DNA from 2 places in the Micromonospora sp. NPDC049836 genome. Region 2 is predicted to be linked to the other one. Evidence: riboswitches for the same ligand, from Rfam matches in the RefSeq annotation. Region 2 holds a riboswitch; the other holds the start of a gene.
The links. A riboswitch is a leader RNA that binds a small molecule or an ion and turns the genes downstream of it on or off. The one in region 2 is predicted to bind cobalamin.
Positions count from the first base shown of each region.

Region 1 (20,079 bases), on a different contig from region 2:
CGCCACCGACCTGCTGGCCACGGCCGGCGGCCCGGTGCCCGCCGCGGTCCCCGCCCGCCCGGCGGCCACCCCGACCCCGCCGGTCGTGACGGCGGCCGGCCGGGCCACCCCGGCGATCACCTACCCGGCCCGGGGCACCGGCGCCTTCCGCACCGCCACCGCGCTCGGCGCGGTGGCCGGGCGCGGGGGCCGGCTGCTGCGCTACCGGGTGGCGGTGGAGGGGGGCATCGCCCGCCTCGACGTGGAGCGGTTCGGGCGGGAGGTCGGCGCGATCCTGGCCGATCCGCGCGGCTGGACCGGCGGCGGCGAGTGGCGGCTGCAACGGGTCGGGCCGGCCGACCCGGCCGACTTCACCGTGCTGCTGACCACCCCGGTGACCCGGGGCCGGCTCTGCGCCGACCCGACCGACCACTACACCTCCTGCCGCAACGGGGACCAGGTGGTGATCAACGTGGCCCGCTGGGTCCGCGGTGTGCCGCAGTTCCCTGATCTTGGCCGGTACCGGCAGTACCTGCTCAACCACGAGGTCGGGCACCGGCTGGGCCGGGGGCACGAGCGCTGTCCGCGGGCCGGCGGTCCGGCCCCGGTGATGGAGCAGCAGACCCTGGGCCTGCACGGCTGCACCCCGAACCCGTGGCCCCGGCCGGACGGCGCCCTGCACACCGGCCCGCCCGGGCAGTACGACGACCCGGTGCCGGCCGAGGATTGAGCCGGCCGGCCTGCGTCGGGCGCCCGCCGGTGGTGAGATGGACGGCGGGTGCGAGGAGGAGGACGACCGCATGGAGTACGTCAAGTTCGGGTCCACCGGCCTGGAGGTGTCCCGGCTCTGCCTGGGCTGCATGAGCTACGGCGAGCCGGGGCGGGGTGGGCACCCGTGGTCGCTGCCGGAGGCCGACAGCCGGCCCTTCATCCAGCAGGCGCTGGAGCTGGGGGTGAATTTCTTCGACACCGCCAACGTCTACTCCGACGGCACCAGCGAGGAGATCGTCGGCCGGGCGCTGAAGGACTTCGCCCGCCGCGACGACGTGGTCATCGCGACCAAGGTGCACGGCCGGATGGGGCCCGGACCGAACCGGGCCGGCCTGTCCCGCAAGCACATCATGAGCGAGATCGACGCGAGCCTGCGCCGGCTCGCCACCGACTACGTGGACCTCTACCAGATCCACCGGCTCGACCCGGGCACTCCGATCGAGGAGACCCTGGAGGCGCTGCACGACCTGGTCCGCGCCGGCAAGGTCCGCTACCTCGGCGCCTCCTCGATGTACGCGTGGCAGTTCGCCAAGGCGCTCTGGGCCGCCGAGCGGCACGGCTGGACCCGGTTCGTCTCCATGCAGAACCACTACAACCTGCTCTACCGGGAGGAGGAGCGGGAGATGCTGCCGTTCTGCCTCGACCAGGGCATCGCGGTGATCCCGTGGAGCCCGCTGGCCCGGGGCCGGCTCACCCGGGACTGGGGTGAGCGGACCGCGCGGGCCGAGACTGACGAGTTCGGCCGCCGGCTGTACGCCCGGACCGAGGAGAACGACCGCGAGGTGGTCGACGCGGTGGCCCGGATCGCGCAGGCCCGGGGGGGTGCCCCGGGCCCAGGTGGCGCTGGCCTGGCTGGCCCGCAACCCGGCGGTGACCGCGCCGATCGTGGGCGCGACCAAGCCGCACCACCTGACCGACGCGGTGGCGGCGCTGGAACTGGAGCTGACCGACGACGAGGTGGCGCAGCTGGAGGCGCCGTACGTCCCGCATCCGGTCGCGGGCTTCTAGGCTCGCCGCTCAGGCGTCCACGGCCGCCCGGGCCGGGCGGGGGAACGACGCCCAGATGTTCTTGGTGTGCGCGGTGGCGTACCAGCCGACGGCCAGCGAGAGCTGCTGGGCCAGGAACAGTCCGCGTCCCCCGGAGTCCAGCGGATGGATGTCGGTCAGCTCGGGCACGGTGCGTACGTCGTGGTCGGCCACGTCGAGCAGGAAGCAGTCGTCGCGGCCGAGCAGGGTGACGATGGTCGGCGGCCGGCCGTGCCGCAGCGCGTTGCTGGCCAGCTCGGTGGCGACCAGCACGACCAGGTGCGGCACCTCGTCGAGGTCCTCGCCCTGCACCAGCCCGTGCCGGTCCAGCGCGTCGCGCAGCGACGCCCGCAGGTCGCGCAGTCCGTCCGGGCTGTCGAGCACCCACCGCTCCAGGTCGACGGCCTCCGGCGGCGGCGGCGAGGTGCGCAACTGTCCCATGGGCTGCGTTCTACCCTGCGTAGCCGCCCGCTAAGCCGGCTCCCGCCCGCCCTCGGGACGAGCGGGAGCCGGCCGCGCGGGTCAGCGGCGGAGCAGGGCGAAGACGCCCCAGCCCAGGTGCTCGCGGCGGTAGCGGACATACCGCAGCGGGTCCTCGGTCAGCTCCCGGCGCAGCTCGCCGGCCAACTCGTCGTCGGGGTGTGCGTCCAGCCAGCGGCGCAGGTTGAGCCAGTGCGCGGCGGCGTACCGGTCCCAGCTGTCCTGGTCGGCGAGGACCATCTCCACCAGGTCCCAGCCGCACTCGCCGAAGAGCCCGACCAGCCCGGGCAGGTCCCGGAACTCGTCCCGGGAGCGGGCGTGGCAGGCGGACACGGTCGTCTCGTCGGGCGGGTCGAGCCGCCAGTACGGCTCGCCGACCAGGACCATCCCGCCGGGGCGCAGCCCGCGTTCCAGCAGCTCCAGGGTGCCGGGGACACCCCCGCCGATCCAGGTGGCGCCGACGCAGGCGGTCAGGTCGAAGCGCTGCTCGGGTACGTAGGCCGCGGCGTCGCCGTGGACGAACCGGACCCGGTCGGCGACGCCCAGCTGGGCGGCGCGCGCCCGGGCCGCGGCGGTGTTGACGGTGCTGATGTCCACCCCGGTGCCGGTGACGCCGTGGTCCCGGGCCCAGGTGCAGAGCAGTTCGCCCTTGCCGCTGCACAGGTCGAGGATCGACGCGCCGGGACGGAGCCCGATCACCCGGCCCAGGGTGGCCAGCTTGACGTCGTCGATCGGGTTGAGGATCCGCAGGTCGCCCTCGCGGATGCTGAAACTACGTGGCAGATCCAAGGTGATCACTCCAGGGGAAGAAGGGTGGGGACGTCGAGAGAAGACGACGCTGCTCGGCACGGCGCGGCACGGGCACCAAAACACCCTCTTCAGGCAGTCGGAGTGACGTTGGCGGCGAGGCTAGCCGCCCCCCGGCCGCCCGCCAACCGGATTACCGGCCGGCTGCTCGGCGCGGGGCGCTGGTCGTTGACGTCGGCGGCCACCCCACGCCGGACGGCAGGATTGGATCGAGCCGTAGCGGGTAGCCCCGGCCGTGGCCGGCGCGGGTCCGTCGAGGGAAGGCAGCGGAGCGAGACGTACCCGGCCCGGCGGGAGGATCGCCGACCTGTCCCGGCGCTGGGCCGGGGCGTTGCCCGATCGGCTGCGCCAGGTCCGGGCCGGTCTCGGGCTGGCCGCCCAGGCCGGGCTGGCCGCGGGGCTGGCCTGGTGGGTCGCCGACAGCCTGCTGCACATCGCGCAGCCGGTGTTCGCGCCGATCTCGGCGGTGGTGACGCTGGCCGCGTCGGTCGGCCAGCGGTTGCGCCGCACGGTCGAGCTGGTCGTCGGGGTGGCGCTCGGCATCCTCACCGGTGACCTGTTGATCCGCGCGATCGGTGTCGGGCCGTGGCAGCTCGGGGTCATGGTGCTGCTCGCGATCCTGGTGGCGGCGTTCATCGGCCGCAGCCCCGCCCTGGTGGTCCAGGCCGGCGCGACGGCGGTGCTGGTCGGCACCCTGACGCCGCTGGTGTCGAACCTCGAACTGCCCCGGTTCGCCGACGCCCTGATCGGTGGCGGGGCGGCCCTGGTGGTGACCGCGGTGCTGTTGCCGCTCAACCCGCTCCGGCTGATCAACCGGTCCGCCGGCCCCGCGCTGGAGCTGCTCGCCGACCAACTCGACGCCACCGCCGCCGCGCTGCGGGAGCGGGACGCCGTCCGGGCGCGGGCGGCCCGGGACCGGCTCCGGAACAACAAGGCGGAGCTGGGCGCCTTCGGCGAGGCGGCGCAGGGCGCCCGGGAGGCCAGCACGATGTCCCCGGTCTACTGGGGCGCCCGGGAGGGGCCACTCGGCCGGTACGCCGCGGCGGTGGACCCGATCGACCGGGCCATGCGCAACAGCGGCACGCTGATCCGGCGCACCGTCACCCTGATCGAGGACGGCGAGCCGATCCCGGCGGCCCTGCCGGCGGCGGTGTCCCGACTCGCCGGGTCGGTGCGGATGCTGCACCGGGAGTTCGCCCGGGGGGCCGCCGAGCCCACCAGGACCCGGGAGGAGACGGAGCGGGCGGTCGCCGAGGCCGGGCACGCGTACCGCGCCGGGGTGGGTTTCTCCGGCGCCGTGGTGGTGGCCCAGGTGCGTACCGCCGCCAGTGATCTGCTGGTCGCCACGGCGCTGCCGCAGGAGGAGGCGAACCGCCGGGTGCGGCGGGCCTTCGGCTCGCTCACGCCCCCGGAGCCGGAGGCCCGCGGCGACGGCCCGGTGGCGGACTGAGCCTCCCGCCTGCCGCCGCCGGCTGCCGGTAGTGCCACCCGTAGGAAATCTTCGCCGCAGGTGTTGACGGAGGTGTTTTCCAACATAACAATCGCCATCTATATCGACATCCATCGTTGTCGATCACCTCTGGAGGGAGGTATCCATGGCGGCCATACAAGGCGAAGTGTCGTGGTTCTGCTGCGGCACCGCCTGGGGTCCCTGCGGCACCGCGGGAGGCGGCGCCTGCGGCACCTGCAGGTCGGGCAACTACCAGCACGCCTGGCCGAACACCTCGGACGCGTGCTACGCCATCACCCATCCGGACACCTGCGGGCTGAACATGAGCCGGCGCGGGTGCGGCTTCCGGCACTACACCACCAACCTCTGCAACGGCGCCCGGGTCGGCACCACCATCGCCGACTGCGGCCCGCAGACCGACCTGTTCTGCGGCGAGCGCACCTGCTGCGGCTCGGCCTGCGGCAGCAACCGGATCATCGACCTGACGCCGGCGGCGTTCAGCGCGATCGGCAGCCTCTCCGTGGGGCTGCGGCCCTGCTCGGTCGACACCGTCTGAACGGGAGGGTTACCCATGCCTCAGACCCTGGACCGCCGGCGCCTGCTCGCCACCGCCGCGCTCGGCGGCGTGGTGGGCGCCACCGGGCTCGGCTCGCTCGCCCCCGAGGCCGCGTTCGCCGCCGAGGCGGCGGCCATCGAGCCCGGCGCCCCCGACCCGAACTTCGTCGAGGGCCGGATCAGCAAGATCTCCGGTCACCTGCTCCTGGTCACCGGATCCGACACGGTGCTGCATTCCATCCGGATCACCGACGGGACCAGCATCTGGAAGCTGCACCCGACCACCTTCGACCAGGTCGCCATCGGCGACGGGCTCTACGCCCGCGGCGTCCGCCTGCCCGACGGGACGCTCGCCGCCGACTCCGTCTGGGTCAACATCGTCAACCTGCACGCGCACATCGCCGCCGTCGGCCGCAACCTGCTGCACCTCGACCACAAGGGGCAGCGGATCGTCGCCCACGTGGTGCAGGGCCGCTCCGCCGCGGTCTACAACGGCACGCCGGCGGTCAGCGACCTGTCCCTGCTGCGGGTCGGCCGGCACGTCCAGGTGCTCGGCGCCTGGCACCCGGACACCAACGAGATCGACATCGCCACCGTCTACGCCGCCGCCTGACCGGGCACGCCCGACGGCTCCGGGTCGCGACGCGGCAGACGCGCCGGCCCGGAGCCGCCGGCGGGCGGCGCGCGCCGCTCGCGCGTACCCGCCGGTCCACTCGAGGGGAGAACTGATGATCGACCTGATCGCGGCGCTGCAACCGCTGGTCGTCGGCGCGGTGTTGATCTCGTCCGCGCGCGTCAAACTGCTCAACCGGCACGCCCGGGCGGCCGCCCAACGGACGGCCCTCGCCCGGCTGATCGGCCAGCACCGGGCGCTGCCCGCGTACCGCCTGCTCGGCGGCGTCGAGCTGACCCTCGGCGCGCTCCTCCTGCTGCTGCCCGCCCCGCGACTGGCGGCGGTCGCCGCGACCGCGCTGGCCGTCGGCTTCCTCGGCTATCTCGGGTACGCCCGCCGGGCCGCGCCCGCCTCCTCCTGCGGCTGCCTGAGCAGCCGCCCCACCCCGGTCGCCGGCCGCAGCCTGGTCCGGGCGGCGCTGCTGGTGGCGGCGGCCGGACTGGCCGCGCTGCTCCCCGGCGCCTGGCCGGACGCGCTGGCCAGCCGCCCCTGGGCCGGCGGCGCCGTGCTGCTGGCCGAGGCCGCCGCCGTGGTGGCGCTCTCCCCGGAACTGGACGCGGCCTGGCTGCTGCCGCTGCGCCGGCTGCGGGCCCGATTGACCAACCCGCTGCGCGGCGGGTCCGGCCTCCCGCTGCTCGCCACCGTGCAGCAGGTCCAGCTCAGCGACTCCTACCGGCGGGTGGCGTCGCTGCTCCGCTCCGACGTGCGGGAGCACTGGGACGACGGCGAGTGGCGCTTCGTCGGACACGCCGCGCGCTACCAGGGCCGCCCGGCGACGGCCGTGTTCGCGGTGCCGTTGATCGACCCGGAGCCCGCGGCGGTACGCGTCGCCGTCGTCGACGACGCCACCGGCCAGACCGTGCTCGCCCTGGCCGGGGCGGGGCGACCCGCCGGTCCCCGGCTCGACGTCGTCCCGGCGTAGCCGGCGGCCACGCCCGGGCCGCCTGCCCACCCGGGCGGCCCGGCCCGCCCGGGCGGGCATACAAGGGTGCCGATTCGCCCGTCACGGTCAGCCATGGAGTCCGACAATCAGCATCATGAAGACACGTTGGACATCGGGAGCAGGCATGGCGCGGAAGAGGCACCCCAACATCCGGCAGGCGGTACTGCTCGCCTTCGCGGCGGGGACACTGGCCGGAGCGGCGGGCGCGATGACGCTGCGCCGACGGCAGCAGGACGAGGACGGCTGGGCGGGTAACGGCGGCCGGCTGGGCGAGAACAGCTTCCCGCCCTTCAACGGCCGGCTCGACGGCCCCGCCCAGGCGGTCCGCGCGGCGGTGGGGCAGCAGAGCTGACAGCGCGGGGCCGGGCGTCGCCGCCGGGGGTGACCCGGCGGGCGCGGCGGCGTCCGGTCACCCTGACGGGGCGTCGATCGGCCGAGCCCGCGCGCACGGTGGCCCGGCCCGGTGCGGATCCGCGCGGCGAGGCGTACGGTGAGCGGGTCACCCGTTTCCCGGCGCCCGCCAGGCGCCGCCGCCACCAGCCTGCCCGGGTGCTGCGCGACGTCACTCCCGCCGTAACAGCCCGCTGGTCATGCTGGCGGATCGCCGACCACGTCGCGACCGCCGGATCCATCGACCGCGACCCGCTCAGAGCCGCCGTGCGTCCCGATGGTGGTGCGATCCAACCGGCACGGCCGCCCGTGAGCCCGATGCTTCCGGACGGTTTCACAAGGGAGCACCCGATGGAGATCGCCAGACAGCGGATCGTCAGCATCCTTCGCCAACGCGGGCAGCAGGTCAGGGCCGACTGGGTCGAGCGCGAGCTGCCGGAGCGGGTGGACACCACGGAGCACGTCGGCCTGCTCGCCATCCTGCGGCTCGACCCGGCCGACCTCGTCGACGCGCCGGCCACGTGATGGGCGATCCGCTCGAACCGCTCGCCAGCAGCGCAGGTCCCACCACGGCGCCCAGCCCCGGTGTCGCCGAGCCCGATCCGCCGTACCGGAGCCCCGACCTGAGCGATGCCGGTCTCGGGGCCGCCGGGCAGCGGGGCAGCGACTACGCGGAGCTGTCCCGGCTGGTCCGGGCGGCGGGTCTACTCGGGCGGCGGCGAGGCTACTACGCGGTGCGGATCGGCCTCGTCGTCGGTTCCTTCGCCGGGCTGTGCGTCCTCTTCGTCCGGCTGGGTGAATCGTGGTGGCAGCTCGGCACCGCGGCGGTCCTGGCGGTGGTCCTCGCGCAGGCCGGGTTCGTCGGCCACGACGCCGGGCACCGGCAGATAGCCCGGTCGCGTCGGGCGAACGACCTGATCGGCATGGCGCACGGCAACCTCCTGACCGGGATCAGCTACGGCTGGTGGGTGGACAAGCACAACCGGCACCACGCCCACCCGAACACCGAGGGCAAGGACCCGGACATCACCCTGGCGCCGCTGTCCTTCACCGCCGAGCAGGCCCGCCGGCGGCGTGGCCCCGCTGCGCTGCTGGTCCGCTACCAGGCTTATCTGTTCTTCCCGATGCTCCTGCTCGAGGGCCTGCACCTGCACGCCGCCAGCGTGAAGGCGGTCCTCGGCCCACGCCGGATCGCCCGGCGGCCGGTCGAGGCCGGACTGCTGGCCCTGCACCTGGGCGGCTACGTCACTGCCGTGTTCCTGGTCCTGAGCCCGGCGCAGGCGGTGGCGTTCGTCCTCGTCAACCAGGGACTGCTCGGCCTCTACCTCGGCTGCTCCTTCGCCCCGAACCACAAGGGCATGCCCATCCTCGGCGCCGACGACAACCTCGACTACCTGCGGCGGCAGGTCGTCACCTCCCGCAACGTCCGGGGTGGGCGCTTGCTCGACAGCGCGCTCGGCGGCCTGAACTACCAGATCGAACACCACCTGTTCCCGAGCATGCCGTGTCCCAATCTGCGTCGCGCCCGCCCGTTGATCCGGCGGTTCTGCGCCGAGCACGACATCGACTATCGCGAAACCTCGCTGGGCCGCTCCTGGGCCGAGGGACTGCGCCACCTGAACGACGTCGGGGTCCTCGGCACCGCCGACCGGCCCGGGTAGCGGCCACGAGGGGAACCGATGCGGGAAGAGGACCTGCGGGGCCTGATCGAGCGCAGCCCGTGGCTGGTCCGGGCGCTGGGCGTCGTTCGGGACTCCGGCCTGCCGGACGCCTGGATCGGCGCGGGCGTGGTCCGCGATCTGGTCTGGGGGAAGCGGTACGGCGACGGCTTCGACCCGTCGTCGGTGCGGGATGTCGATGTCGTCTTCTTCGATCCGGCGGACCTGAGCCGCGATCACGACGAGCGGGCCACCGCGCGACTGGTGGCGGCCTGGCCGGAGCCGCCGTGGGAGGCGAAGAACCAGGCGGCCGTGCACGCTTGGTATCCCGCGAAGTTCGGCGGTGACCCGGTGGCCCCACTGCGCGGCATCGCCGAGGCGGTCGCCACCTGGCCCGAGTACGCCACTGCCGTGGCCGTCCGTCTCGACGCACACGACCGGATCGGGGTGTGCGCGCCGCACGGCCTGGACGACCTGCTCGACGGGGTGTGGCGGCGCAACCCGACCCGGGTCAGCCCGGAGGTCTCCCGGCGACGACTGGCCCGCCACCGCCCGGCCGAACGCTGGCCGGGCGTCCGCGTGGTGACCTGAGCCGGCGTTCGCGCGGTCCGTCGCGCCGCCCGAACCTCGACCCGGCAACGCGTCCGCGGTCGCAACGATGAGTCTCGACATCTTGGCAGCGGCGCGCGCCTCCGCTACCTTCATGGGAACGCTCCCACAAACTTAGAAACTTCTATGTGATCAGGAGGCAACACGTCGTGGCTACCCTCTCCCCGCTCCGCCGCAGACCGGTGGCAGCCAGCGTGGCGGCCGTCGCGGGCGCCACCGTCGTCGGCGTCTGTCTCGCCGTCGGCAGCGCCTCCGCCGGCACGCTGTCCGGATCGCTCTACCGGGACCCGAACTCGGCCGTCGTGCGCTGGGTCGCCGCCAACTCCGGCGACTACCGGGCCGCCGCGATCCGCGACAAGATCGCAAGTCAGCCGCAGGCCCGCTGGTTCGCCAACTTCAACCCGTCGACCGTGCAGTCCGAGGTCTCCGGGTTCGTCGGCGCCGCCAACTCGGCGCAGCAGATCCCGGTGCTGTCGGTCTACGAGATCACGAACCGGGACTGCGGCGGGGCCAGCGCGGGTGGGGCGCCGGACCTCAACCAGTACCAGACCTGGGTGTCCAACTTCGCCCGGGGACTGGGCAACCAGACGGTCATCATCATCCTGGAAACCGACTCGCTCGCCCTGCAGACGTGCCTGAGCGGCAACGAGCTCAACGCGCGCAACCAGGCGCTCTCGACGGCGACCCAGACCATCAAGTCGGCCAACCCCAACGCCAAGGTGTACCTCGACGGTGGCCACTCCACCTGGAACAGCGCGAGTGACACGGCCAACCGGCTCCGGGCGGCCGGCGTGCAGTACGCCGACGGCTTCTTCACCAACGTGTCGAACTTCAACTCCACCTCCAGCGAGGCGAACTTCGGCCGGGCGGTCATCTCCGCCCTCAACGGCATGGGCATCCAGGGCAAGCGCCAGGTCATCGACACCAGCCGCAACGGGGGTGCCAGCGGTGACTGGTGCGCCGACGACAACACCGACCGGCGCATCGGGCAGTACCCGACGACGAACACCGGTGACGGCAACATCGACGCGTACCTCTGGGTGAAGCCGCCGGGGGAGGCGGACGGCTGCCGTTACACGGCCGGTTCGTTCCAGCCGGACCTGGCCTACAGCCTGGCCAACGGCGCGCCCAACCCGCCCACCACCGCGCCGCCGACCACCGCGGCGCCGACGACCGCGCCGCCGACCACGGCCCCGCCGACCACCGCGCCGCCGACCACGGCTCCCCCCACCACGCCGCCGCCGACCGGTAACGGCTGCTCCGCGTCGGTGGCGGTCAACCAGTGGTCCGGCGGCTTCACCGCGAGCGTGAACGTCACCGCCGGCTCCGCGAGCATCAACGGCTGGACCGTGACCATGACGCTGCCCGGCGGCGCCGCGATCACCGGCGTCTGGAACGCCCAGGCCAGCGGCACCAGCGGCACCGTCCGGTTCACCAACGTGAGCTACAACGGGCAGGTCGGCGCCGGGCAGACGACCAACTTCGGCTTCCAGGGCACCGGCACCGGGTCGGGCGCGACGGCCACCTGCGCGGCCGGCTGACGCCACCCGATATCCCGGCCCGGCGCGGAGGACGCTCTCCGCGCCGGGCCGTCCCCGTCTAGTCCGGCGCGTCGAGTGGGATTTTGCACTCCCAGTGCACTTGTTCCCGTTCCCGCGGCTCTCTAGCGTCACACCATGGCTGACTCGTGGACGTTCGCCGTCGCTCGGAACGATCTCGCACGCACCACGCTCGTCGGCGCCGCGACGCCCGGAATCTCCGACGGGGAGGCGCTGCTACGCGTCGACCGCGTCGGCCTCACCGCCAACAACGTGACGTACGCGGTGCTCGGCGACTCGATGCGCTACTGGGAGTTCTTCCCACCCGAACGGCACGGGCTGGACCGGCAGTGGGGCCTCCCGCCGCTGTGGGGCTTCGCCGAGGTGACCGCGTCCAAGGTGGCCGGGGTAGAGCCCGGTCAACGGGTCTACGGTTACCTCCCGCCCGCCGGCCACCTCGTGGTACGCCCCGACCGGGTGGACGGGTACGGGTTCCGGGACGCGAGCGCCCACCGCGCCGACCTGCCCTCCCCGTACAACGCGTACCGGTCGACCGTCGGCGATCCCGCCTACCGGGCCGATCAGGAGGACCTGCTGGTCCTGTTCCGCCCGCTCTTCTTCACCTCGTTCATGCTGGCCGACCAGGTCGCGGACAACGACTTCTACGGCGCGCGGTCGCTGGTGCTGTCGTCGGCGTCGAGCAAGACGGCGTACGCCGCGGCGTACGAACTGCACGGCCGCGCCCCGCGCCTCGTCGGGCTCACCTCGCCCGGCAACCTCAGCTTCACCCGATCGCTCGGCTGCTATGACGAGGTTCTCTCCTACGACGATGTCGACAGCCTGGACGACGTCGCCACCGTCTACCTTGACCTGTCCGGTGCGCCGGCGACCCGGGCCGCCCTCCGTGGTCACCTCGGCGACCGGCTGGTCCGGGACATCGCCGTCGGGCTCACCAACCAGATTCCGAACGCCGACGCGGCCGAGGAGGTCTTCTTCGCTCCGGTGCAGATGCGCAAACGCCGACAGGACTGGGACCGCGACGGCCTCGACGAGCGGTTCACCGACGCCTGGCAGCGGTTCGCGCAGGTGGTGAGCGGATGGCTCGATGTGCGGCCAGGCAATGGGCCGGCGGCGCTGCGGGACTCGTGGCGCGACGTCCTCGCCGGCCGTACGCCACCGCGGGTGGGCCACGTCGTCCAGTTCTGAGCGCTCGGTACCAGCGCCGACCGCAGGGCTCGCCACGACACGCCGACACACCATATGGGGTGTTGCTCGAAGAGAGTGCCCATATATAGTGCCTGTCGTGGCTGGTTCGGCATCCAACCAGGATCGCCGAGGCAACAGGGAACCCGGTGCGAGACCGGGACTGCCCCGCAGCGGTGAGTGGGAACGACCGCCGTCATGAAGCACTGGGCCGAGCAGGCCCGGGAAGCGACGGCCAGTAGGAACGAGCACGACGCCCACGAGTCCGAAGACCTGCCAGCGCGCCGTCCGCGTACGTGGGCGGCGGTCGAAGGTCGCGTGGGACGACCGACGCCGGCAACCGGAGCTGACCCCTGCCCGGCAGCGCCGTGGCGTCCTCCCGCGCGTCCGAGGCCATCGGAGACAGCGCGAGGGAGAGGTCATGACTGTGGTGCGGGAGGATCGTCCCGCCGGTCCGGCTCAGCCGGAGCAGCGCCGGCAGGTGATGCAGGTCCGCAAGCGCAACGGTGACGCCGAGCCGGTGGACGTCAACAAGATCGTCCGGGCGGTGGAGCGCTGGGTCGCGGACCTGGACGAGGTGGACCCGCTGCGGATCGCGACGAAGACGATCAGCGGCCTCTACGACGGCGCGACGACCGCCGAGCTGGACAAGTTGTCGATCCAGACGGCCGCGGAGCTGATCGGCGAGGAACCGCAGTATTCCAGGCTGGCGGCGCGGTTGCTGGCCGCGTACGTGGACAAGGAGGTCCGTGGGCAGGGGGTGGCCAGCTTCAGCCAGTCGATCCGGTACGCCCACGGGTTGGGCCTGATCGGGGACGACACGGCCGCGTTCGTGGCCCGCAACGCCCGCAAGCTGGACGACGCCGTGGACCCCGGCGGGGACCTGCGGTTCGAGTACTTCGGACTGCGCACGGTCGCCGACCGGTACCTGCTGCGGCACCCGCGGTCGCGGCTGGTGGTGGAGACGCCCCAGTACTGGCTGCTGCGGGTGGCCTGCGGCTTGTCCAGCACGCCGGGCGAGGCGATCGGGTTCTACCAGCTGATGTCGTCGCTGGCGTACCTGCCGAGTTCGCCGACGCTGTTCAACTCCGGCACCCGGCACACCCAGCTGTCGTCGTGTTTCCTGATCGACTCCCCGCGGGACGAGTTGGACTCGATCTACGAGCGGTACCACCAGGTGGCGAAGCTGTCGAAGTTCTCCGGTGGCATCGGGATCGCCTGGTCGCGGGTGCGCGGCCGGGGCGCGCTGATCAGGGGCACCAACGGTCGGTCCAACGGCATCGTGCCGTTCCTGAAGACCCTCGACGCCGGTGTCGCGGCGGTCAACCAGGGCGGCCGGCGCAAGGGCGCGGCCTGCGTCTACCTGGAGCCGTGGCACCCGGACATCGAGGAGTTCCTGGAGCTGCGGGACAACACCGGCGAGGAGTCCCGGCGTACCCACAACCTGAACCTGGCCAACTGGATCCCGGACGAGTTCATGCGCCGGGTCGAGGCCGACGGCGACTGGTCGCTGATCGACCCGTCCGACGCGCCGGAGCTGCCCGACCTGTACGGCGAGGAGTTCGACGCGGCCTACCGGATCGCCGAGAAGAAGGCGGTCCGCACGGTCAAGGCCCGGGACCTGTACGGGCGGATGATGCGGACCCTGGCGCAGACCGGCAACGGCTGGATGACCTTCAAGGACGCGTCCAACCGGCTCTCCAACCAGACCGGGATGCCGGGCAACACCATCCACCTGTCCAACCTGTGCACCGAGATCCTCGAGGTGAACAACGACACCGAGACGGCGGTCTGCAACCTCGGCTCGGTCAACCTCGGCGCGCACGTCACCGCCGACGGCGTCGACTGGGCGAGGCTGCGCGGCACGGTCCGCACCGCGGTGGTGTTCCTCGACCGCGTGATCGACATCAACTACTACCCGGCGGCGCAGGCCGCCGCGTCGAACCCGCGCTGGCGGCCGGTCGGGCTCGGCCTGATGGGGCTGCAGGACGTGTTCTTCACGCTGCGGCTGCCGTTCGACTCGGCCGAGGCGAAGGAGCTGTCGACCCGGATCCAGGAGGAGATCTTCCTGACCGCCCTGGAGACCTCCGCCGGCCTGGCGGAACGCTTCGGCCCGCACCCGGCGTACGCCGAGACCCGCGCCGCCCGGGGCGAGCTGCACCCGGACCTGTGGGGTGCCGAGCCCAGCCAGCAGGACCGGTGGGCGGCGCTGCGGGCGACGGTCGCCGCGCACGGCCTGCGCAACTCGCTGCTGGTCGCGATCGCCCCGACCGCCACGATCGCCTCGATCGCCGGCTGCTACGAGTGCATCGAGCCGCAGGTGTCCAACCTGTTCAAGCGGGAGACCATGTCGGGCGAGTTCCTCCAGGTCAACACGTACCTGGTCCGCGAGTTGAAGGCGCGGGGACGGTGGACGCCGGAGATCCGGGAACGGATCAAGCGCGCCGAGGGGTCGGTGCAGGCGATCGACGAGTTGCCGCCGGACGTGCGGGAACTGTTCCGCACCGCGTGGGAGCTTCCGCAGCGGGCACTGATCGACCTGGCCGCCGCGCGGGCCCCGTACGTCGACCAGTCGCAGTCGCTGAACCTGTTCATGAGCGCGCCGACCATCGGCAAGCTCTCCTCGATGTACCGCTATGCCTGGCAGTCCGGGCTGAAGACCACCTACTACCTGCGCTCCCGACCGGCGACGCGCATCCAGCAGGCCACCGTCGCCATCCAGCCCGTCGTCGCCGTACGCGACGAGGAGGCGGTGGCCTGCTCCCTGGAGAACCCCGAGAGCTGCGAGGCGTGCCAGTGACCACCGTTCCCGAAACCCGTACCGCCGCGACGGGGCAGCTGCTGCTCGACCCCGGCATGAACCTGACCCTGCGCCCGATGCGCTACCCGCACTTCTTCGACCGGTTCAAGGACGCGATCCGGAACACCTGGACCGTCGAGGAGGTGGACCTGCACGCCGACCTCGCCGACCTGGCCCGGCTGTCCCCGGCGGAGCAGCACCTGGTGTCCCGGCTGGTCGCATTCTTCGCCACCGGCGACACCATCGTGGCCAACAACCTCGTCCTCAACCTCTACCAGCACGTCAACTCCCCGGAGGGCCGGCTCTACCTGTCCCGGCAGCTCTTCGAGGAGGCCGTGCACGTCCAGTTCTACCTCAACCTGCTGGACACCTACGTTCCCGACGAGAAGGAGCGGTACGCGGCGTTCGCCGCCATCGAGAACATCCCGTCCATCCGCCGCAAGGCCGAGTTCTGCTTCCGCTGGATCGACTCGATCTTCGAGCTGCGCGAGCTGAAGACCCGCGAGGACCGGCGAGCGTTCCTGCTCAACCTGATCTGCTTCGCCGCCTGCATCGAGGGCCTCTTCTTCTACGGTGCCTTCGCCTACGTCTACTACCTGCGCTCCCGAGGGCTGCTCAACGGCCTCGCCTCCGGCACCAACTGGGTGTTCCGCGACGAGTCGATGCACATGACGTTCGCGTTCGACGTGGTGGACACCGTCCGCGCCGAGGAACCGGACCTGTTCGACGACGAGATGGCCCGCCAGGTACGCGACATGCTGGCCGAGGCGGTCGAGTGCGAGGCCCAGTTCGCCGCGGACCTCCTCGAACAGGGCGTCTCCGGGCTCTCCCTGGCGGACATGCGCCAGTACCTGGAGCACGTGGCGGACCGCCGGCTCGCCCAACTCGGCATCGCACCGCTCTACGGCTCGACGAATCCCTTCGCGTTCATGGAACTGCAGGACGTGCAGGAGTTGTCGAACTTCTTCGAGCGGCGGGTCTCCGCGTACCAGGTCGGCGTGAGCGGGAGCGTCACCTTCGACGACGACTTCTGACGCCGGGGGCAGCCGGACCGCCACCGGTCACCGCCGGTGCGGGGACGCCGGCGGCCCGGTGGCCCGGCCTCGTCCGGCGCGGATCGCCTCCTGCGTGGGCTGGCGCCGCCGGCCCCGGGCGCAGCCATCCTGATGGTCGACGGCTAGAAAATCTCGGCTGGAACGGCTAGATATCTTCTGCGGTCTGGCATACTCTTCTTGAAGTCGAGAGGAAAGATCCGTCAGGACGCAGACGGGCCGTCCGGCCGTGAGGTCACGACGGGCGGCGCGGGAGGAGCAGTCTTCATCGTCCCTCCCGAGAAGCAGTAGGAGCAGGTCACCCGGCGTGATACGAGCCGGGGTGCAGGTGGGGCCAAGGTTCTTTCAGGGCTCCAGCTGATGTTCGCCGTACGTGTGCGGGCCGTGAAGTCGCGTGGGCCCCAGCTCCGGCGGACCGTACGTCAGCCAGGGAAACAGGTAGTAGAGGAAAGGGAGGGCCGTACACCGTTTGGATCGCCCGCCGTCGGCCGTCATGTCAGGCCGGGCGGACACCGCAGTTCCCATCGAACGAGAGGTGGTCTCCGGTCACGCATATGCGATCCCCGCACCCGAAGCCGTCAGTTGTGGCTCGTGCGGATACGACAAGCCGACGTTCCCGTCGGTAGATGGTGTCTGACCCGTAACCCTGGGCCCCGGCGCGTAAGCGCCGGGGCCCTCGACGTGGAGGTGACATGGGGCAGAACCCCGATGACATGTTCGGCGATGAGAACTACCCGGCCTACACGATCGGCCAGGCCGCGGAGATGCTCGACACCACGCAGGACTTCCTGCGCCGCCTCGACGAGGCGAAACTGATCAACCCGCACCGCTCCGCCGGTGGGCACCGCCGCTACTCCCGCTACCAGCTGCGCCTGGCGGCCCGGGCCCGGGAGATGGTCGACCAGGGCACCGCCCTGGAAGCCGCCTGCCGGATCATCATCCTCGAAGACCAACTCGAGGAAGCCCTGCGGCAGAACCAGAACCAGCAGTACGGCACGGGGCAGCGCGACTGACCGGACGGCCCGAGGCGCCGCTCATCGGCCGGCCGTCGTGCCCGGGCGCCGCAGCTGCGTCCTGCGACCAGCAGCCGGTCATCGGTCCGATGGCGGTGGGGTGCCGGTGAGGTGTTTGGTGATGCGTAGCAGCACGTGGTCCGGTGGCCCGGCGACGAAGGCGGCGGTGTCGGCGAGCGCGGCGATCAGGGGCAGGCCGCGGCCGCCGACGGTGAGCGGAGCGGGGAGTTCGGCGTCGAGTCCAGCGCCGTCGGGGGTACTGCCGCGGTTGCCGACCTCGAGTAGGCAGACGTCGCCGTCGATGTCGATGGTGATGTCGACGGCGCTGTCGGGATCGCCGTGCAGCACCGCGTTGGCGCACGCCTCGGTGATCAGCACGGCGAGGTGGCCACGGCAGTCCTCGGCGGCGTCGGTGAGGCTCAGCAGGGTGGTGAGTACACGGCGGGCGCGGGTCACCGAGGACGGTTGACCCGGGAGTGACAGGGTCATGCTCACCCGCATTACGTAGTTCCTTCCCGGATCGTGCCTGACCCATCGGAGAACTGCGTCATCCGGAGGCGCGATGCTCCGGTGGCGATCAGCCCGACCCGGGGTTTGCGGAGGTGGAACGGTCAGTGTGCCGGCTCGACGTACGCCGTCCGACGGCGGTCCACCTGCCGGCAGAATAGGGTAGGCGGGACCATCGGCGTGGGGGAGGATGTTGTGGATCTGCTGCTGTCGGTCCGACCCGGCCGGGGTTGCACCGTGGTCGAGGTGCGCGGCGAACTGGACATGGCGACCTCCCCGCAGTTGCGCGAGCACCTGCAACGGTTGGTCGACGCCGGTGACCGGCAGGTGGTGATGGACCTGGCCGGGGTGCGCTTCATGGACTCCAGCGGGCTGGGCGCGCTGGTGGTGGCCTTCAAGGCGTTGCGGGACGTCGGCGGCCGGTTGTGCCTCGCCGCGGTGCAGCCCGCTGTGCGCAGCGTCCTGACGGTCACGTCGGTGGACCGCGTGATCCAGGTCTACGACAGTGTGCCGGCGGCCGAAGCCGATGTGCCGTCCACGGACCACGCGACGGGCCGGTAGTCAGCCGGGCAGCGCGCTGCTGGCACGCCCCTGGTCGGCGCCGGCGCTGGTCCGCCGGTCCTCGCTGTGGCCGCCGTGCCAGTCGAGGATGAACAGGGTGGCGTCATCGGCCAGAGTCGGTCCGCTGACCTCGAGTACGGCGTCGGCCAACGCCCGGACAGCCTCGCGCGGATGCAGATCGGTGATCGACCGCAACAAGGTCGGTAGATCCAGCGTGGCCGCGTTGCGCTCCCGCATGCCGTCGGTGACCACCACCAGACGGTCGCCCGGTCGCAGCGTGATCTCGCCGGCGCGGTGTTCGACGCCGGTGAACATGCCCAGCGGGAAGTTGGCCGGTAGCGGCAGCGTCCGGGTGTCTCCGTCGCGTACCAGCATCGGCGGCACGTGCCCGGCGTTGAGCAGCGCGCAGACGCCGGTGCGCAGGTCGAGACGGCCGAGGACCGCGGTGATGTAGTTGCCGGCCACGGTGGCGTGTTCGGCCACATCGGCGTTCGCGGCCTCGGCCTGCTCCACCAGGCCCACCCCGCGGCGGCGGCTGTTGCGCAGGCTGCCCACGCCCAGGGTGGCGGTCAGCGCGCTGGCCACCCCGTGGCCCATCGCGTCGGTGACGCTGAAGTGCAGGACGTCACGGGCGAGGCTGTAGTCGAAGGTGTCCCCGCCGATACTCGCGGCGGGCTCCAGCCAGCCGGACAGGGTGAACGCGCTGGCCTCACACGTGAACGAGGCGGGCAGCAGGCGGCGCTGGATCTCCCCGGACAGGGTGAACGGAGTGGTGCGTTGACCCCACTCGAAGAGGTCGGTGTACCGCCGGTTGGCGATCACCACGAACGCCAGCACGTGCCCCGTGCGGGTGATCTCCTCCAGCGCCTGCGGGTCCGGCTCGTCCGGCAGGATCATCTCGAGCAGGCCGATCGCCTCACCCCGGTCGGTCACCGGCGCCAACACCGTCCACGCGCCAGGCTGCGCGATCACCTGCACCCGCTGGGTGCGTAACGCCTGCTCGGCGGGGCCGCCGTCGAACGGCATCACCGTGGCGACCTCATCACCGCCCCGGCGTCCCGCACCCGTGCCGTCAAACGGCACGTGGGCCAACCGGACCAGCGCCCGGCCGCTGAGGTCCGCGATCAAGAACGCGACGGCACGTGCCCGGAGCGTCACGCCGAGTTCCCGGGTGACCGCCTCGACCGCCTCGACCGGCGAGGCGTTCTCTGCCGCATCCAACATCTGCGCCATGATCCGCCCTTGACTGCTCTGCACCGTCCGAGCCTACGAGAGCCGACTGGCCGGGCGGAACGCCCCACGTCGCGTGCCCGTGCCGAGAAGAGGTACGCCGCGGGGGTTATCCCCGGCACGAAAGTGGGTGGAAGCTGCCTTCTGCCGAGCTAGGTCGCGCTCATAGCGTGAGGTCGATGAAGGGCAGCCGCAGGCGCAGCCCTGGTTTCCTGAGGAGTCGCTCAATGGCCGGAAGATTGGGCACCGCCCTGTTCGCTTCGTTGATGGTCGGCTGTGTGACGGTCGCTTCCGCGGCACCCTCGTCCGCCGCTGGCAATGTCGCACCGCAGGCCCAGCAGCGGTCCGACGAGCCCGCTCGGTTGCGACTGCCGGCACCGACCGGGCCCTACCAAGTGGGGACCGTCGACCTGCATCTGATCGACCGCTCCCGCACCGACCCGTGGTCGGCGACCCCGGTCCACCGTGAGCTGATGGTCAGCCTCTGGTATCCGGCCACGGACGTCGGCCGCTTCCCGCGGGCGCCCCACATGCGGCCCGGAGCGGCGGCCCACTTCGGCAGCGCCGCCGGCGTCGGCGCCAGCCTGTACGGCATACCGGCGGGCTCGGTGGACTTCGCCGCCACCCGGACCAGCGGCCACCAAGGTGCGCCGGTGGCGCGACGCGAGCGGCCGTTCCCGCTGGTGTTGTACTCAGCCGGTGCCGGCGACCCGCGGACCTGGGGCACCACGCTGGTGCAGGACCTGGCCAGCCGCGGATACGTGGTGGCGACCATCGATCACACCTACGAGGCTTCCGAGGTGGAGTTCCCGGACGGCCGCGTCGTCGGCACCG
Region 1 is NZ_JBITLH010000001.1:612,937-633,015, reverse strand. Features, by position in the region: gene ACIBPB_RS02995 (DUF3152 domain-containing protein) at 1-709, shown strand, start outside; partial or broken gene ACIBPB_RS02990 (aldo/keto reductase) at 780-1,758, shown strand; gene ACIBPB_RS02985 (ATP-binding protein) at 1,768-2,217, opposite strand; gene ACIBPB_RS02980 (SAM-dependent methyltransferase) at 2,299-3,045, opposite strand; gene ACIBPB_RS02975 (aromatic acid exporter family protein) at 3,395-4,513, shown strand; gene ACIBPB_RS02970 (hypothetical protein) at 4,659-5,069, shown strand; gene ACIBPB_RS02965 (cell wall protein) at 5,085-5,681, shown strand; gene ACIBPB_RS02960 (MauE/DoxX family redox-associated membrane protein) at 5,797-6,663, shown strand; gene ACIBPB_RS02955 (hypothetical protein) at 6,809-7,036, shown strand; gene ACIBPB_RS02950 (hypothetical protein) at 7,426-7,599, shown strand; gene ACIBPB_RS02945 (fatty acid desaturase family protein) at 7,599-8,735, shown strand; gene ACIBPB_RS02940 (nucleotidyltransferase family protein) at 8,754-9,323, shown strand; gene ACIBPB_RS02935 (glycoside hydrolase family 6 protein) at 9,491-10,882, shown strand; gene ACIBPB_RS02930 (DUF2855 family protein) at 11,018-12,085, shown strand; cobalamin riboswitch at 12,171-12,378, shown strand; gene ACIBPB_RS02925 (ribonucleoside-diphosphate reductase subunit alpha) at 12,504-14,882, shown strand; gene ACIBPB_RS02920 (ribonucleotide-diphosphate reductase subunit beta) at 14,879-15,916, shown strand; gene ACIBPB_RS02915 (MerR family transcriptional regulator) at 16,627-16,947, shown strand; gene ACIBPB_RS02910 (ATP-binding protein) at 17,026-17,448, opposite strand; gene ACIBPB_RS02905 (STAS domain-containing protein) at 17,650-18,015, shown strand; gene ACIBPB_RS02900 (PP2C family protein-serine/threonine phosphatase) at 18,016-19,272, opposite strand; gene ACIBPB_RS02895 (alpha/beta hydrolase family protein) at 19,425-20,079, shown strand, end outside.
Region 1: linked by a shared signal. The riboswitch ahead of ACIBPB_RS02925 (ribonucleoside-diphosphate reductase subunit alpha) and the one ahead of ACIBPB_RS32800 (magnesium chelatase subunit D family protein) in region 2 are both predicted to bind cobalamin.

Region 2 (9,085 bases):
ATCGCCGACGACGGCGCGCTCGTGCGGGTGCGCGTCCCCGGCGGGATCGTGCCGACTGCGGCGCTGTGCGCACTCGTGGAGGTGGCCCGTGCGCACGGCGACGGCGCGGTCCACCTGACCAGCCGCGCCAACCTGCAGGTGCGCGGTCTCGAGCACGACGGTGGGCGGCTGCCCGAGACCGTCGTCGCCGACGTCATCGCGACCGGGCTCGTACCGTCCACGTCGCACGAGCTGGTCCGCAACATCCTCGCCTCACCGCTGACCGGACGCAGTGGCGGCCGGGCCGATCTACACCCGGTCGTCGCCGGACTCGACGCACGGCTGCGCGCCGAGCCCCGGCTCACCGCGCTGACCGGACGGTTCCTGTTCGTGCTTGACGACGGCCGCGGTGATCTGGTCAGCCGTGACTTGGACCTGGGGTTGGTGGCGCTCGACTCGGACACCGCGCAGCTACGTGCCGGAACCTCGGCGTGGGGGCCCGTCATCCGGCTGGACGAGGCCGCCGCGGCGCTGACCGGGCTCGCCGTACGCTTCGCCGGGCTCGCGGGTGACCGGCCGGACTCACCCTGGCACGTCGACGAGCTGCCCGGCGCCGGCGCCGCGCTGCTGGGCACCGTACTCGACCGTGCCGAGCGGACCCGGGTGAGCACACCTCCACCCGCGCTGGGCAGGATCGTTCAGGATGACGGCCGCGTCACCGCGCACCTCGCGGCTCCCGGCGGCCGAGTGGACGCTCCCCTGCTGGAGGAGATCCGCGCGCTCGGCGCCGGCGAGATCGTCCTCACCCCGTACCGCACCCTGCTCGTCCCCGATCTGGAGAACGCATGAGCCTCACCACACCGGCACGCCGCTACGACTACGTCACCGACGGCGCGGCGATCTACGACGCCTCGTTCGCCACCATCCGTGCCGAGGCCGATCTCTCAGGTGTGCCGGCCGACGCCGAGAAGGTCGCGGTGCGGATGATCCACGCATGCGGCCAGACCGACCTCACCCGCAACCTGGTGATCCACCCCGGCCTGGTGGCCGCCGCCCGCGGGGCGCTGGAGGCGGGGGCGCCGATCCTGACCGACGCGCACATGGTCGCCGCCGGCATCACCCACGCCCGCCTGCCCCGTGACAACGAGGTCCGCTGCTTTCTGCACGAACCCGAGGTCCCGGCGCTTGCCCACCGGTGGGCAACGACCCGGTCGGCGGCGGCGGTGTCGCTGTGGACCGACCACCTCGCCGGCGCGGTCGTCGCCTTCGGCAACGCCCCCACGGCCCTGTTCCACCTGCTGGAGATGCTGCGCGACGGCGCGCCACGACCAGCTGCGATCATCGGTACGCCGGTCGGATTCATCGGCGCCGCCGAGTCCAAGCAGGCGCTCATCGACCTCGCCACCGACGCCCCCGGCCTCGACGTGCCCTATCTCGTGGTGACCGGGCGCCGGGGCGGCTCGGCGATGGCTGCCTCCGCGCTCAACGCCCTCGCCCGGGAGGCGGAGTGACCGGGCGGCTGTCCGGCGTCGGGGTCGGCCCGGGTGATCCCGAACTGATCACGCTCAAAGCCGCCCGGCTGATCGGCGCGGCCCAGGTCATCGCCTACCACCAGGGTGTCGGCAAACAGTCCAACGCGCGCCGCATCGCTGCCGGGCTGTTCCCGGACGACGTGATCGAGGAGGCGCTGGTCTATCCGGTGACGACCCAGAGCACCGAGCACCCGGGCGGGTACGCCGGGGCGATGGCCGACTTCTACGCCGAAGCCGCCGAGCGGCTGCGGGCCCACCTTCGTGCGGGCCGCGACGTGGTCGTGCTGGCCGAAGGCGACCCGATGCTCTACGGCTCGTTCATGTACCTGCACGACCGGCTCGCCGGCGAGTTCGACACGCAGGTCGTCGCCGGTGTGCCCGCCTTCGCCGCCGCCACCGCCACCACCGCCCTGCCGCTGGTCCGGCAGACCGACGTGCTGACCGTGCTGCCGGGAACGTTGCCCGAGCCCGAGCTGGCCCGGCGTCTCGCCGACACCGACGGCGCGGTGATCATGAAGCTGGGCCGGACGTTCACCAAGGTCCGCTCGGCGCTCGAGCAGGCCGGGCGCGTCGAGGGCTCCTGGTACGTCGAACGGGCGTCGATGACCGCCGAGCGGGTACTGCCTGTCGCCGACGTGGACCCCGCCACGGTGCCGTACTTCTCGATCGTGCTGGTCCCCGGCGACACCCGACCCGGAGTGGCCCGTTACGACCTCCCGGCCACCAGGGTCACCGAACCTTATCCCGGCGCCGAGGTCGTCGTCGTGGGCCTCGGCCCCGGTCCCGATCGGTGGCTCTCCCCCGAGGCGTCGCAGGTGCTCGCCGAGGTCGGCCACGTCGTCGGCTACGGCCCGTACGTCCAGCGCGTCGCGCAGCGCCCCGGACTCGTCCGCCACGCCTCCGGCAACACGGTCGAGCTCGAGCGGGCCCGGCAGGCGCTCGAACTGGCGCTCGCCGGTGAGCGCGTCGCGGTCGTCTCCGGCGGTGACGCGGGCGTCTTCGGCATGGCGTCGGCGGTGTTCGAGGCCGCGGAGGACCCCCGCTACGCCGGCGTCGCCATCCGTGTCGTACCCGGGATCTCCGCCGTCCAGGCGGTCGCGGCGCGCGCGGGCGCGCCGATCGGGGCCGATTTCGCGGTGATGAGCCTGTCGGACCGGCTCAAGCCGTGGGAGGTCGTGGTCAAGCGGCTGCGCGCTGTCGCCGAGGCGGATTTGGTGCTGGCCCTCTACAACCCGCGCTCACGCTCACGCACCGAACAGGTCGCGCAGGCCCGGGCCGTGCTGCTGGAGCACAAGTCCCCCCGGACGGTCGTGGTCGTGGGCCGCGACATCGGCCGGGCCGGGGAGAGCCTCACCGTCACCTCGCTCGGCGAACTGGACCCTGGCAGCATCGACATGAAATGCCTGTTGATCATCGGCGCCTCGGCGACGCGAGTCACCGCGGCCGGACGTGTCTGGAGCCCGCGCTTCGTGCCCTGATCAGCCGCGCACGCGGCGCTCGCGACCGGCCGAGTAGAGGAACGACTCGCCGCCACGGACGTCCCCGGCCAGCGCCGGGCCGACCAGGATGACCGCTGCCTGTCGCAGACCGGCCTGCTCGACCCGGCCGCCGATGTCGGCCAGCGTGCCGCGCAGGATGAGCTCCTGCGGCTGCGACACCCGGTGCACCACGACTATGGGGCAGTCGTGGCCGTAGTAGCCGGCCAGTTCGGCGGCCAGCTCGCGGGTACGCGTGACCGCCAGGTGCAGGGCGAGCGTCGCGCCGGTCGCGGCGAACGCGGCGAGCTTCTCTCCCGACGGCATGACCGTGGACCGGGCCTGCGCGCGGGTGAGCACGACCGACTGGGCCAGCTCCGGGACGGTCAGCTCGGCGCCGACGGCGGCGGCAGCAGCCGCATAGGCCGGCACGCCGGGCGTGACGTCCCACGGGACCCGGGCGGCGTCGAGCCGGCGTGCCTGCTCGTGCACCGCCGAGTACAGCGACGGGTCACCGGAGCACAGCCGTACGACCTCGGACCCGTCGGCGTGTGCCTGGACCAGGTGCGTGGTGATCTGGTCCAGGTCGAGGTGCTGGGTGTCGATCAGCCGGGCGTCGTCACGGCAGTGCTCCAGCACCTCGGCGTCGAGGTACGTGCCCGGGTACAGGCACACGTCGGCGGACTCGAGCAGGCGTACCGCGCGGAGGGTGAGCAGGTCGGCGGCGCCGGGCCCGGCCCCGACGAAATGGACGGTCATGAATCTCCCTTGACGATGGACCACTGGCTGACTGCCCGCGCGGGCGTCCAGCCGGTGAAGCCGCCGAGCGGTTCGGCGCGTTCGACGTGCAGGCGGACGAGTTCACCGCCGCGCCGGCTGTGCTGCTCCAGCAGCACCGCCTCGGTCTCGGCGGTGACACCGTGCACGACGAGCCGTCCACCTGCGCCGAGCGCATCCCAGCAGGTGTCCAGCACGCCGGGGACGGTGGCCCCGCCGCCGACGAACACCGCGTCGGGACGGTCCAGGCCGGACAGGGCCCCGGGCGCCGAACCCTCGACCAGACGCAGACCCGGCACGCCGAGGGCAGCGGCGTTGCGGTGCACCAGCGCGGCCCGGTCGGAGCGGGGCTCCACCGCGATCGTCCGTGCCGTCGGCCAGGCCCGCATCCACTCCACACCGATCGAGCCGCTGCCGGCGCCGACGTCCCACAGCAGCTGACCGGGCGCGGGCGCGAGCCGGGCCAGGGCACTGGCCCGCAAGTCACGTTTGGTGATCTGCCCGGCGTGCTCGAACGCGTCGTCGGGCAACACGCCGCCCGAGGCCCAGCCCGGACCGGCACCGCGAACTTCGACGGCGAGAACGCTCAACCGCGGCACGTCGTTCAGGTCCCACCCGGCCGCGGTGGTCGCGGTACACGACTCACCGGCGGCACCGAGGTCACCGAGCACGACCAGCCTGGACTGCCCCCAACCGAGCCCGGTCAGCACCGCGGCCACGGCCGCGGGTGTCGTCTCGTCGCTGGACAGCACGAGCAGCCGGCGCCCGGCCGAGAGCGCAGGCACGATCAGCCGTAGGTCCCGGCCGACCAGGCTGACCGTGGTGACGGACTCAGCCGGCCATCCGAGACGTGCTCGGGCGAGGGCTACCGAGGAGACCCCGGGCACGATCGTCACGCGCTCCGGGCCCAGGACGTCCAGCAGCGTCGTGCCGATACCCGACACGAGCGGGTCGCCGGAGGCCAGCACGACAACCGGCCCTCGCGCGGAGGCGAGCACACCTGGCAAATTGTCCCGCAGCGGCGACGGCCACGCCACGCGCTGCTGGCCGTCGACGGGCGGCACCGCCTCGAGGTGCCGCCGCCCGCCGAGCAGCGTCGCGGCCGCCCGCACCAGCGCCCGGGACGGCTCCGGCAGACCCACCCACCCGTCAGCCCCGATCCCCACCACGGTCACCCGCTCCTCCATGGAGATGCACCCTAGCCGCCCACCGGCCCTTGCCCCGGCCACCGGGGCGTCTATGGTGATGCACAGGTTCGAGGTGCCCCACGACCGTGGTCACGGGGAGAATCTGGGAAGCCGGTGAGAATCCGGCACAGGGCCCGCTGCGGTGATCCAGGCATTGACCTGGGAAGTCCGAAGACCGGCCTCGATCCGATCCACGGCGCATGCCGCGTCTTGGACCGCCATGGCAGATCGAGCGGGAGCCCTACATGCCAGCGCAGTACCCCTTTTGTGCCGTCGTCGGCGCCGACGACATGACTCTCGCCCTCACCCTGGTCGCGATCGATCCGCTCATCGGCGGTGTCCTGATCCGCGGGGAGAAGGGCACTGCCAAGACCACTACCGTGCGCGGCCTCGCCGAGGTGCTCCCGGCGGTACGGGTCTATGCGGGCGACCGGTTCTCCATCGACCCGGACGATCCCTCGGCGGTCTGCCCCGACGGGCCGTTCGACGTGTCCACGCCCGTCGTCGAACGGCCGGTACGCCTCGTCGAACTACCCGTCGGAGCCGGCGACGACCGGGTGACCGGATCGCTGAAGCTCGATGCCGCGCTGCGAGACGGCGTCGTCGCGTTCGAGCCTGGCCTGCTGGCCCGGGCCCATCGTGGCCTGCTGTACGTCGACGAGGTCAACCTGCTGCCGGACCACCTGGTCGACCTGCTGCTCGACGCCGCGGCGACCGGCCGGGTCAGCGTCGAACGCGACGGTGTCTCGGTCGAGCATGCCTCCCGGTTCGTGTTGATCGGCACGATGAACCCGGAGGAGGGCGAACTGCGCCCGCAGCTGCTCGACCGGTTCGGCCTGACGGTCGAGGTCGCCGCCCCGCGTGACCCCGTCCTGCGGGTGCAGGCGGTCCGCCGCCGGCTCGCATTCGACGCCGACCCGGAGGGCTTCGCCACACGCTGGGCCGGCGAGCAGGAAGCCCTGCGCACCCGGCTGGCCGCCGCCCGGCGCTCGCTGGCCGGTGTCGTGCTCGACGACGAGACGCTGACCAGGATCGCCGAGCTGTGCGCCGCGTTCGACGTGGACGGCCTGCGTGCGGACCTCGTCACCGCTCGCGCCGCCGCGGCGCACGCGGCCTGGCGGGGACGTACGCGAGTGACACTCGAGGACATCCGCATCGCCGCCCGTCTCGCGCTGCCGCACCGCCGCCGCCGCAACCCCTTCGACGAGCCCGGCCTGGACCAGGACCGCCTGGACGACCTACTCGGCCACAACGACCCCGACCCCGGACCCGACCGTCCCGGCGGCGGTCTGCCCGACGACACCGGGCACGACAGATCGGCCGGGGACGTGCCCGGCTCTCCCGGCGAGAGCCCGCCCGTACCGGAGCCCGAACGGCAGGCCGCCACATCGATGGCATCCGCGGGCGAGCCCGCACGTGCCCGCTTGCTGATCGTGAAAGGAACCGGCGACGGTCAGGCCGGCCGGCGGTCCCGGGCACGAACACCGCAGGGCCGTGTCGCCGGGCAGCGGCGGCGCACGTCCGGCGACGGCCGGCTGCACCTGCCGGGCACCATCACCGCGGCGGCGCCGCATCAGCATTCCCGGGGTGGCTTGACCGGCGGTCGCGGCCTCGCGCTCGTGCCCGGCGACCTGCGCCGGGCCGAGACCGTCGGGCGCGAGTCGAACCTCGTGCTGCTGTGCGTGGACGCATCCGGTTCGATGGCGGCCCGCCGCCGCATGGAGCAGGTCAAGACCGCTGTGCTGTCGCTGCTGCTGGACGCCTACCGCCGCCGGGACAAGGTCGCACTGGTGACGTTCCGCCGGCACACCGCCGAGGTCGTCCTGCCACCGACCGGCTCGGTCGACGTCGCCTCCCGCCGCCTGGCCGACCTACCGGCCGGTGGCCGGACCCCGCTCGCGGAGGGCCTGGAACGCAGTGGCGAGGTGCTGCGCCGGGAGGCGCTGCGCGACCCGTCCCGCCGGCCCCTGCTCGTCGTGGTGACCGACGGCCGCGCCACCTCCGGCCCGGACCCGCTGGGTCGTGCCCACCGCGCCGCCGCCGCGCTCGCCACCAGCGGTGTCCAGGTCGTCGTCGTGGACTGCGAGACCGGACGATTCCGGCTCGGCCTCGCCGCCCGGCTTGCCACTCATCTGAGGGCCGAGCACGTGCCGCTCGGTGAAGTGACCGCCGACGGGCTCACCGGGGTCGTTCGCACGGCGACCGCTCCGCGGGCGGGGGTGGCCTGATGCCGCAGGGTAAGCCGCTCACCGTCCCGGACGACGGCAGCACCACCCGCCAGCGGCGCAACCGGCCGCTGCTGATGGTCCACACCGGAAACGGCAAGGGCAAGTCGACCGCCGCCTTCGGCATGGCGATGCGCGCCTGGAACCAGGGCTGGGACATCGGGGTGTTCCAGTTCGTGAAGTCGGCCAAGTGGCGCATCGGGGAACAGACCGTCCTGGAGAGGCTCGGGCTGCTGCACGAGCAGACCGGCGAAGGCGGGCCAGTCGAGTGGCACAAAATGGGCTCCGGATGGTCCTGGAGCCGTAAGAGCGGCACCGAGGCGGACCACGCCGCGGACGCCGCCGAGGGCTGGGCGGAGGTGAAGCGCCGTATCCAGGCGGAACGGCACCAGCTCTATATCCTGGACGAGTTCACCTATCCGATGCAGTGGGGCTGGGTCGACGTCGGCGACGTCGTGGAGACACTGGTCCACCGTCCCGGCCGTCAGCACGTGATCGTCACCGGGCGCCGGGCCGACCCCCGGCTGATCGAGGCAGCCGATCTGGTGACCGAGATGCAGCACGTCAAGCACCCGATGGACGTCGGCCAGAAGGGCCAACGAGGCATCGAATGGTGAGCCTTCCGCGGCTGATCGTCGCGGCGCCGGCCTCCGGCCACGGCAAGACCACGGTCGCGACCGGGCTCATGGCCGCGCTGGCCGCGCGCAGGCACACCGTGTCGGGGCACAAGGTGGGGCCCGACTACATCGACCCCGGCTACCACGCGCTGGCCACCGGACGCCCCGGCCGCAACCTCGACCCGCACCTGACCGACCCCTCACTCGTGATCCCGCTGCTGCTGCACGGCGCACGCGACGCGGACATCGCCATCGTCGAAGGGGTCATGGGCCTGTTCGACGGCCGCATCGGCGGCGACGGTTTCGCCTCCACCGCGCACCTCGCGGCCCTGACCGCCACCCCGATCCTGCTGGTCGTGGACGTCTCGCACACCTCGCGCAGCGTCGGGGCCGTCGTGCACGGAATGGGCACGTTCGAGGCCGGCGTCACCGTCGCGGGTGTCGTGCTCAACAAGGCCGGGTCCGCCCGCCACGCCGCCGAGGCGGCCCGGGCGGTGGAATCCACCGGCGTACCGGTGCTCGGGATCCTGCACCGCGACCAGGGTGTCAGCGCCCCGTCGCGCCACCTCGGGCTCGTGCCGGCAGCCGAACGTGAGGAGGCCGCCGCCGCCCTGGACGTGCTGGCCGAGCAGATCGCCCGCCACGTGGACCTCGATGCGGTGCTGCAGGTGGCACGCACCGCACCCGATCTGGACGCCCAGCCATGGGACCCCGCCGCGCACGTCCGGCGGCCGGGCGCCGGATCACCGGTGGTTGCGGTCGCGGCCGGGCGTGCCTTCACCTTCCGGTACGCCGAGACGACCGAGCTGCTGCAGGCGGCGGGCTGCACCGTCGTCCCGTTCGACCCGGCCCGCGACCAGCGGCTTCCCGCCGGGACATGCGGGCTATACCTCGGTGGGGGGTTCCCCGAGGTACACGCGTCCACGCTGAGCGCCAACACGACGCTGCGCCACGAACTGCGCCAGGCCGTCCTCGACGGCGTCCCCACCGTCGCCGAGTGCGCCGGCCTGCTGTATCTGTGCCGCTCCGTCGACGGCCATCCCATGGTCGGGGCGCTCGACGCCGAAGCCGTCATGACGCCGCGCCTCACCCTCGCGTACCACCGTGCCGCACTCGGCTCGGACCAGCTGCTCGGCGAGCGGGGAACCGCTGCCACCGGCCACGAATTCCACCGCACCACCGTCACACCCGGTCACGGCGAGCACCCCGCCTGGCGCATCGAGGGCCGCAATGCCGGATTCGCCTCCCCCAGCCTCAGCGCGTCCTATCTGCACGTGCATTGGGCTGGGCAAC
Region 2 is NZ_JBITLH010000025.1:15,632-24,716, reverse strand. Features, by position in the region: gene ACIBPB_RS32825 (sulfite reductase subunit beta) at 1-828, shown strand, start outside; gene ACIBPB_RS32820 (precorrin-8X methylmutase) at 825-1,490, shown strand; gene ACIBPB_RS32815 (precorrin-2 C(20)-methyltransferase) at 1,487-2,989, shown strand; gene ACIBPB_RS32810 (cobalt-precorrin-4/precorrin-4 C(11)-methyltransferase) at 2,990-3,745, opposite strand; gene cbiE (precorrin-6y C5,15-methyltransferase (decarboxylating) subunit CbiE) at 3,742-4,950, opposite strand; cobalamin riboswitch at 5,005-5,149, shown strand; gene ACIBPB_RS32800 (magnesium chelatase subunit D family protein) at 5,196-7,178, shown strand; gene cobO (cob(I)yrinic acid a,c-diamide adenosyltransferase) at 7,178-7,792, shown strand; gene ACIBPB_RS32790 (cobyrinate a,c-diamide synthase) at 7,786-9,085, shown strand, end outside.